Regions from separate parts of the Vibrio sp. nBUS_14 genome, predicted to be linked through region 1. Evidence: riboswitches for the same ligand, from Rfam matches in the RefSeq annotation. Region 1 holds a riboswitch; each other region holds the start of a gene.
The links. Region 1 has a riboswitch for thiamine pyrophosphate ahead of thiC (phosphomethylpyrimidine synthase ThiC). Riboswitches for the same ligand answer to the same signal wherever they lie in the genome.

Region 1 (3,261 bases):
CATACTCTCTGACTTCTTGAGAAATCTTCATCGAGCAGAATTTAGGTCCACACATTGAGCAGAAGTGAGCAACCTTGCCCGACTCTTGTGGCAGGGTTTCATCATGGAAAGAACGCGCTGTTTCCGGGTCTAAAGCTAGATTAAATTGGTCTTCCCAACGGAATTCAAAACGTGCCTTTGATAACGCATTGTCGCGGATTTGTGCGCCCGGGTGCCCTTTCGCCAAGTCTGCAGCGTGTGCTGCCAACTTGTAAGTGATCAGGCCGGTCTTCACATCTTCTTTATTTGGTAAGCCTAAATGTTCTTTAGGGGTGACATAACAGAGCATCGCACAGCCGTACCAACCAATCATGGCCGCACCAATTCCAGAGGTAATATGGTCATAACCAGGGGCAATATCTGTCGTCAATGGGCCTAAAGTATAGAAAGGCGCTTCATGGCAATGTTCTAACTGCTCGTCCATATTCTCTTTGATTAAATGCATTGGCACATGTCCAGGGCCTTCAATGATCACCTGAACGTCGTATTCCCAAGCGACTTTAGTCAACTCACCTAGAGTCCGTAACTCCGAGAATTGAGCCTCATCATTGGCATCTGCAACAGAACCCGGACGTAGGCCATCACCTAATGATAGAGCAACATCGTACTTCGCACAGATCTCACAGATCTCTCGGAAGTGGGTATAAAGGAAGCTTTCTTGGTGATGAGCAAGGCACCATTTCGCGATAATAGAACCACCACGAGAAACAATACCAGTCACACGCTTAGCCGTCATCGGAACGTAGCGAAGCAACAAACCAGCATGGATAGTGAAGTAATCAACACCCTGCTCTGCTTGTTCAATCAAGGTATCACGCATCACTTCCCAGTTGAGGTCTTCGGCTACGCCATTCACTTTTTCAAGCGCTTGATACATAGGAACCGTACCAATCGGCACTGGACTGCTACGCAGAATCCACTCGCGAGTCTCGTGGATATTACGGCCAGTTGAGAGGTCCATTACGGTATCGCCCCCCCAACGAGTTGACCAAACTAGCTTCTCAACTTCTTCTTCAATCGAAGAGCTTACTGAAGAGTTACCGATATTAGCATTCACCTTCACTAAGAAGTTACGACCAATAATCATCGGTTCTGATTCTGGGTGGTTGATGTTTGAAGGGATAATAGCTCGACCTTCAGCAACCTCTTTACGAACGAACTCAGGGGTAATTTCTTTCGGCAGGTTTGCGCCAAAGTTATGGCCAGGGTGTTGATGGTTAAGCTGCTCATCAGCGAACTTCTGACGTCCCATGTTCTCACGTATGGCAATATACTCCATCTCAGGCGTGATAACGCCCTGACGAGCATAGTGCAGCTGAGTAACACATTGATCGCCAGTCGCGCGGCGAATTCTAGGTAGGTTGCCATAGCGAAGGTCGTCTAGGGTTTCATCTTCTAAACGTTCTTTGGTGTAAACAGAGCTTACATCGTCTAACAGTTCCGTATCACCACGCTCTTCAATCCATTGCTCTCGCAACTTAGGAAGACCGCTATACAGGTCTATCTCGTGTGTAGGATCTGTGTAAACACCTGAGGTATCGTAAACTTGAATGGGTGCATTAGGTTCGAATACAGGCTCTTTTTTGCTGCCACCAACTAGGCTATCAGCGAGTGATATTTCTCGTACAGGGACTTGAATGTCCTCTCGAGACCCTTGGACGTAAGCCTTTTTCGAATTTGGGTAAGGTTGTACGGATAAAGAATCAATGAAATTCTTCGCTTCCAGTCTTGCTTGTTTACGACTCGACATAGCATTTTTCCTTGGCTTTTAGCTATTATTTATAGGGATAAAAATGCTTGACGGATTAGATGCTACAAGAGGGATCACGGTAAGAAATACAGTTGTGATCTGGAGATAGATCTCTAGAAGGATTCTAGTTAGATATCTACTCTTGTTCCCTTCGCAGGTATTAGCCTGATCAGGTTCAACGGATCCCGAGTAAACGGTCTCAGCCATATGGCACTCCGACAAGTTCGATCGAGTATATAAAAACGGCTTGGATAAACCAAGCCGAGTTGTTTACAAATCGTAAGAAAGTTTTAAGACTTTATCAAAAGTTGGAAGCCGATCCATGCTGCTGAGATGCTGAGAACCACATTGAGTAGCACATTGAGCCCCATCTTAAAGAAAGCGCCCTGCTGCATAAGAAGGACGTTATCCATTGAAAATGTAGAAAATGTAGTCAGTGCTCCAAGAAAACCAAGACCGATGATCTGTCTCCATGGTTCTGTCGCCACCATCTCATTCTCAAATGCAGCGATGAGCAAACCCATAATTAATGAGCCAATCACGTTAACAGTTAGCGTACCGTAAGGAAAACCACGCCCTAGCATCACCACACATAACTCTGAAATCAAATAGCGCGAACAAGCACCAAATGCACCACCAATGGCAATAAAACCTAAAATAGATAACTGACCCATGAATCCTCCCAAACAATAATTCCTATATTCTAGCTTTAACGCCGATAAAAGCGAGGGTAGAAACTAAGAATGCATGTGCAAATATTAAACGTTACAGGTGTCACTTAACCTCAATATATCCCATCAATCCTGTTTTCATGTGTTCAATCACATGACAGTGGTACATCCAACGTCCTGGGTTGTCTGCAACAAATGCAGCTTTAGCTCGGCCGTTTTTTCCAAGTAACACTGTATCGGTATGGAAAGGCTCTTCAATTTTTTTACCATCAAGTTCCAATACAGTAAATGTATGACCATGAATATGAATCGGGTGATGATATTGAGTGACGTTCTTAAGATCGAATATGTAAGTCTTACCCAACTCTAAAGTCGCCAACGGTTCAGGAATATTGTCTTTGCTCATCCCCTCCCATGCTCTTTTATTAGTAAGCCAAAACTTAGGCATGGACTTCCCATCTTTAGATACTGGTGATACCGCACCTTCCCACTCGAACACAAAATCGATCTCTTCAGCATTAGCAAGATCTAGGTTAGGTACTGGATTCAATGGTAATACTGGAAACACTCGCTCTTGAGTAAATGCTGAATCTACGACTTCAAATTGACACAAAGAAAATGGGAAACGTCCCTTCATTTGGAGAACGTTAACTCGCTCACCAGCTTTAGGAGCGATCAGCCCGATATCTACACGCATCCCTGGACCAATTTTATGTTGAGTCAGTTTATAAGGCGTTTTCACAGGATTACCATCGATGGCAATCACCCATGCTTCAGCCCCTTCGACAGCAATAGGGTAAG
Region 2 (3,261 bases), 340 kb from region 1:
CCCAAATGAGCACACAGTTTATGTTGCTCGGCAGGCACGGTATCCAAAGCTTGTAAAAGTAAACGGCTAGCATAAGGCAGATTAAAGAAGACATGCGCGAGCAAAATGCCATTCAAACCATAAATCGAGAATGGCAATTCAATGTCGAAGTTAGCCAAAAATTTAGCTAACCAGCCACTGTTGCCATAAATCGCCAGCAAACCAAATACACCGACCAACACCGGCAGAACCAAAGTCGACGCGAACAGTCTTAACAACAAAGCTCGCCCAAAAAATTGTCTACGGCACAGAGCGTGTGCAATAGGTATAGCAAAGCCAACACTAAGCACCGTTGAGAGTGTTGCTTGATAAAAACTAAATTTCGTTACATGCCAATAGTAAGGATCGGACCACACTTGGCTGATATCAAGAGAAGGGGCATTGCTAAGCAATGCCCCAACTGCTGAAACCACGAAGGCGGTAATGAGTATCGCAACCCAGATCCCGACCTTAGGTGTTTTCTTTATCATAAATTGATTTTTTACCGTAAATAATTCGCTCAAAGTATATCGAACGAACCTTTAAATACAGAAAGCTAGTTTTTAAATACTACGTTAAAAAGTAAGCGCACTCTGCCATTCGCGGATCCAAGGCTTGCGCTTAGCGGCGATTTCTTCAGGCGTAAAGCTCAGAGCTTTCTGCGGTACTGTTAACTGCTCGAACCCTTTTGGTAGTTCGATGTCAGTCACTGGGTACATCCAGTTACCCGTTGGCATCGCTGATTGGAACTCGTCACTTAAGATAAATGCCATAAACTCATCAGCCAGCTTTTCGTTCTTGTTGCCTTTTACCTTAGCTGCCACTTCGACTTGAGTGTAATGACCTTCTTCAAAGCTTGCTGCTGCATACTTAGAATCACTTTCTGCAATGATGTGGTAAGCCGGAGAAGTCGTATAAGACAGGACTAAGTCCGACTCGCCTTCTAGGAACATAGAGTAAGCCTCAGACCAACCTTTAGTCACAGTAACCGTTTTCTGAGCGAGCTTCTTCCACGCGTCTGTCGCTTCATCACCATAAACAGACTTCATCCATAGCATCATGCCTTGACCTGGCGTTGAAGTACGTGGGTCTTGGTAGATAACCTTGAGGTCGTCACGCTGCTCAACCAATTCTTTCAAACTCTTAGGCGGATTTGCTAATTTTTCTTTGTTATAGATAAACGCAAAGTAACCAAAATCATAAGGTACAAAAGTACTGTCGTTCCAGTCGTTAGGAAGTGTCACTGATGACGTATCAACATTGTGCTCAGCTAATAAGCCCGTCGCTTTCGCTTCAGCCATTAGATTGTTATCTAGGCCTAATACGATATCAGCTTTGCTGTTACCACCTTCAAGACGTAAGCGATTTAAAATAGACACGCCATCCTCTAGCGCGACAAAATTCACATCACAGCCACACTTTTCTTCAAATGCTTTTTCGACGGCAGGACGAGGGCCCCAATCCGCAGCAAAAGAGTCATAGGTATATACAGTTAGAGTATTGTCTGCAGCAACGGCAGAAAAAGAGATGGCTGTAGTAACAGCAAGGGTTGTTAATGTGAATTTCACTGGACGCTCTCCATGGTCTGAGCGGCACAGGTTTGAGGGAGGAGAACGGTAGAGGTTGTTCCTAACTCAATTCCTACGCCAGCATTATCTGGTTCAGGTTTACGGGTCCCAAGCACTTGCTTGATCTCAGCTCGCATTCGTTATTTGAATGGTTCGCTCCCCGATGAGTGTCCGGAATTGTAATTCGATTTTTAACAATAAGCTATCAAGTTTGGATCAATTACGTTGATCGTAACCCCAACGAGGCACTAAACCTTGCTCGATACTGAGATGATCCAGAATGCGCGCCACCATAAAATCGACCAGATCTTCGATCGACTTAGGTTGGTGATAGAAACCCGGAGCAGCAGGCATTATCGTCACGCCCATGGTCGAGAGTTTGTGCATATTCTCTAGATGCAGCGTAGAAAATGGCGTCTCCCGAACCACCAACAACAGCTGACCTCGCTCTTTCATCACTACGTCTGCAGCTCGCTCGATCAGGTTATCTGATAGGCCATGAGCAATTGAAGCCAAGCTTCCCGCAGAACATGGACACACCACCATCTGCTTCGGCGCTGCTGAACCAGAGGCAACCGGAGAAAACCAATCATCTTTACCACACACCACCAACTTTTCTGGGTCGCAACCTAAATGCTTCACCAAAACTTGTTTCGCTGCGTCAGGCCCAGCAGGTAACTTAAGTGCATGCTCTGTCGCCAACACCACTCGCGCTGCCGACGATATCAGTAAATAGACCTGATAATCTGCCGCCAATAAGCATTCAAGTAAACGCAGTCCGTAAGGCGCACCAGATGCGCCAGTGAAAGCGAGGGTTATAGCTTTATCGTGTTTTGTCATGTTCTCAATTACTTCAAATTGTAAGGTCTTGGATCGGTTAAGCTTTTAGTGCTAACCCATCCAACAGTTTCTGGTGAATACCACCAAAGCCACCATTACTCATTACCAAGATTTGGTCTCCCGCATGTGCCTCTGAGACAATTTTAGCAACGAATGCGTCCATGTCATCACTCACGTGTGCGGGTTGATGGCACGCATTGGCAACGTCTTGTACAAACCAATCAATGTTATCCGGTTGGAATAAGTAGGTAGAATCCGCCTGCTTGAGCGAATCAGCCAAAGTTTCTTTGTGCACACCACGCTTCATGGTGGCGGAACGAGGCTCTAAAACGGCAATGATTTTTTTCGAGTCGACCTTATTACGTAAACCACCGAGCGTAAGTTCAATCGCAGTTGGGTGATGTGCAAAATCGTCATAGACAGAAACACCAGCTACTTCGCCTTTAAACTCTAAGCGACGCTTGGTATTAATGAACGTCGCCAGTGATTCGCACCCTAAATCAGGCGTAACACCAACATGTCTTGCCGCCGCAATCGCCATCAAAGCATTGCTTACGTTATGATCGCCAACCAAACCCCAGCACACGGTTCCAACACATTCGCCTTGGAAATACACCTCAAATTTAGAGCCGTCTTTAACTAATTTATTGGCATCCCAATCACCGAGTTCACCACTCAACTCAGTTTCACTCCAGCAGCCACGAGATAACACATCTTGGATCGCGGTATCTTGCTTTGGTGAGAAAATACGGCCATTACTTGGCACTGTGCGAACCAAATGATGGAACTGTCGCTTGATCGCTTCAAGATCATCAAAAATATCTGCATGATCAAA
Region 3 (3,261 bases), on a different replicon from region 1:
CGCAAACACAGGGATCGCTTGGCTAGCAATTAAGATAGGCAACAACCAACGTTTCAGCGGTTCGAACATCAACATCTGCAGGGCAAAAAACAGCCCCATCGACAAACCGAGCAATAGACCAAGTAAGATCTCCTGCGCAGTCACCCAAGTGTGTTTGAGTAGCACATCGTAGCGTTCAATCAGCTTTAAAAAGACTTCTGTAGGCGCTGGCAGAATGAAACTCGGCATCTCGAAGACAACCACAACTAGCTGCCATAAACCGAGAATCACAGCACTGCTGATCAGCAAACGCATAACGGGATTCATCTGACGAGGGCGTGTAGTGGTAGTCTGTACGTTAGCTGAACGCGCCACAGCTTCGCTTTGCGTTAGATCATTCATAATCACGCTCCAACTGATCTAAGATCGCTTGTTGTAACTCAGCACATTCACCGTCTAACACTCTTGGTGTCGCTGTATTAGGCACAGACAGTGACTGTGCACTCGCCGGAGTGCCTTGCAACACATACAAATTATCCGCCAAACGCACCGCTTCTTGTGGATCATGGGTAATCAACACAACGGTTTTATCTCTTAACAATTCACACGCTAAGACCTGTAACTTGTGTCTTGTTACCGCATCCAGCGCAGAGAAAGGTTCGTCCATCAGCACAACAGGTTTGTCTTGCATTAAGGTTCGAGCCAAAGCAACACGCTGGCGCATACCGCCAGACAATTGATCCGGCATAGCATCCGCGTAATCGGCCAGACCAACCGAAGTCAGTAACTCTACTGCTTGATTGGTTTGAGCTTGTTTATGAGATGCTTGGCTTTGATGCTTATCAGCGAAATTTTGGAAGCGGTGACTCAGGCACACATTGTCGATAACCGACAACCATGGTAGTAACAAATCTTGCTGCGCCATGTAAGCGATACGATCCGTTAAAGGCAGTTCATCAGACGTTGCCAATGTGCCCTGCCACTCCACCTTGTCGTCCAGCAAGCCTGCCAGATAACGCAATACTGTGGTTTTTCCGCAACCACTTCGACCCAGTAACACCGTCCACTTACCTGCGTTTAAGCTAAGCGACAACCCCGATAAGGTTGCGTGCTCGCTATCGCGGTAACGTAAGGTCGCGTTGCTGAGTTGAACGCCAACCGTATTAACGAACATTACCGTGTCCAGCGAAGAAGTGGTTTACTGGGCCATGGCCTTGACCGACTTGAAGCTCATCAGCATGAGCAATGGCGTGAGAAATGTATTGTTTACCAAGGTCGACAGCTTGCCTAAGCGTTTTGCCTTGAGCCAAGAAAGAAGCAATGGCTGAAGAGAGCGTACAACCTGTGCCATGGGTGTTTTTGGTAGGAAAACGCTTCGCGCTAATCAGAGCAGACGTGGTTGGCAGAATCAGTAGGTCGTTACTGTTTTCGTACTTCTCTAAATGACCGCCTTTTAGAAGCACCGCTTTCGCACCTAAGGCCCGTAGATCTTCAATCATGCCCTGCATTTCAGCTTCGCTTTCAGGTAAGGGCTTACCTGTAAGTGCTGCGCCTTCCGGCAAATTAGGTGTAATGATATCTGCCAGAGGAATCAGTTCTTGCTTTAGCGTAACAATGGCAGCGTTTTCTAAAAGAAGGTCACCACTGGTTGCGACCATTACAGGGTCAATCACAAGATGCTTAGGTTGGTACTGCTTAATTTTGTCAGCAACGACTTTGATGATTTGCGCATCTGCCAACATGCCGACTTTTACTGCCACGATATTGAGGTCAGTAAAAACTGCATCTAATTGGCTAGCGACATGATCAAGTGGGATGGGAAAAATGGCTGAAACGCCTTGAGTGTTCTGCGAAGTGATCGCGGTAATCACCGAACAAGCAAAACTACCGGTTGCAGACATCGCTTTAATATCAGCTTGAATGCCCGCACCACCGCCACTGTCAGAACCTGCAATGGTTAAAACAATCGGAGTATTCGTGCGAATCAAACTATCAGTAGAATGCTTTAAAACTGCGGATTTTTGAGTTAAATCTTTTGAAATAGAACTGTGTGTCATTGTCGCTCCTACTATCTTACAAGACGTAGGAGAACGAGCACCGATCGAAGGAGAAGTCGCAATAGTGTCATGAAAGGCTTTCATGAGAACAGACGTAGATCGAGTGCTTATAGTTCCCTACGCCAGTGTTAACTGAATCAGGTTCAACGGGTCTCGATTAACGATCTCAGCAAACACCAAATAAGGTATATGCCCCCCGACTATTGATAGCGATAGTAACAGCACTATCACAACTGAGATACTGATTTTGTTCAATTATAAGAATTACACATGAATAAAATTCAATTAGGCCCAACAAAACAAATACTTATAACGTTCCTTTAGATGACTTCGACTGAATAAACAAACACATCACTATCAAGAACATACCTAACCACCCAGCCAATGGAATCAACTCTCCCACAATACAGACGGCAAGTACCGCGGCGACGACAGGCTCAAGCAAGGTAATCAAGTTGGCACTGCTCGCGGTGACATGTCGCAGGCCAAAACTGAACGCGATATAGCCCATGCATTGAGGAATTAACGCCAAGTAACTCACGACCAATATATTGGAATTCGACGCGAACAAGTTACCCCCTGTAAACCACAGCGTTGGCAGTAATAGCATTGCACCTAAACCAAATATGCTGCCCATCGCTGCTTGCGATTCAATGCCTTCGTCTATCAGAGCCTTAGTCGCCCATGAATAAATGGCGTAGCACAGGCCTGCAACCAAACCTAAAGCAATGCCCAAAAGCTTCAGTTCGTTACCAGATTCACTCACCGATGACGACTCTGAAAACACCAATAACCCAATACCCACCACACCAATTGCAAAGCTCGTTAACCAGCGTTTGTTGATATTATTCTTTTTGCTGATAAGACACTCTAAGAGAGCAGAAAAGAACGGCGCAGTTGCAATAGACACGACCGTACCAATCGCGACACCAGATAACTTCATAGATGAATAGAAAGCCAATGGATAAACCGCCAAAGCCAATGCGCTCAACGCTAGCAATTTCTTGTTCAGCGAAAGCTTGTCGAGCGCGGATAGGATCTTTCGATACGCTAAGCCTGCTTGCATTAAGCCACCAACACCCATTGAAAGCGCACCAATCGCTAATGGGCTGAGATCAGGCGCAAAACTTGCGGCGGTGCCTGTCGTGCCCCATAAAATGGAAGCAAACAAGATGGCTAAAGTGCCCGTTTGGAATTCGTTAACACGATTGATGACAAGATTCAT

Region 2: linked by a shared signal. The riboswitch ahead of thiB (thiamine ABC transporter substrate binding subunit) and the one ahead of thiC (phosphomethylpyrimidine synthase ThiC) in region 1 are both predicted to bind thiamine pyrophosphate.
Region 3: linked by a shared signal. The riboswitch ahead of thiD (bifunctional hydroxymethylpyrimidine kinase/phosphomethylpyrimidine kinase) and the one ahead of thiC (phosphomethylpyrimidine synthase ThiC) in region 1 are both predicted to bind thiamine pyrophosphate.

Annotation. Positions count from the first base shown of each region.
Region 1 is NZ_CP179206.1:3,655,824-3,659,084, forward strand. It holds gene thiC (phosphomethylpyrimidine synthase ThiC) at 1-1,789, opposite strand, end outside; TPP riboswitch at 1,919-2,017, opposite strand; gene crcB (fluoride efflux transporter CrcB) at 2,080-2,463, opposite strand; gene ACMAZD_RS17235 (multicopper oxidase family protein) at 2,564-3,261, opposite strand, start outside.
Region 2 is NZ_CP179206.1:3,316,124-3,319,384, forward strand. It holds gene thiP (thiamine/thiamine pyrophosphate ABC transporter permease ThiP) at 1-509, opposite strand, end outside; gene thiB (thiamine ABC transporter substrate binding subunit) at 594-1,586, opposite strand; TPP riboswitch at 1,640-1,759, opposite strand; gene ACMAZD_RS15605 (flavin prenyltransferase UbiX) at 1,803-2,426, opposite strand; gene mpl (UDP-N-acetylmuramate:L-alanyl-gamma-D-glutamyl-meso-diaminopimelate ligase) at 2,464-3,261, opposite strand, start outside.
Region 3 is NZ_CP179207.1:1,574,156-1,577,416, forward strand. It holds gene ACMAZD_RS24850 (ABC transporter permease) at 1-381, opposite strand, end outside; gene ACMAZD_RS24855 (ABC transporter ATP-binding protein) at 374-1,153, opposite strand; gene thiD (bifunctional hydroxymethylpyrimidine kinase/phosphomethylpyrimidine kinase) at 1,143-2,036, opposite strand; TPP riboswitch at 2,134-2,245, opposite strand; gene ACMAZD_RS24865 (DMT family transporter) at 2,344-3,261, opposite strand.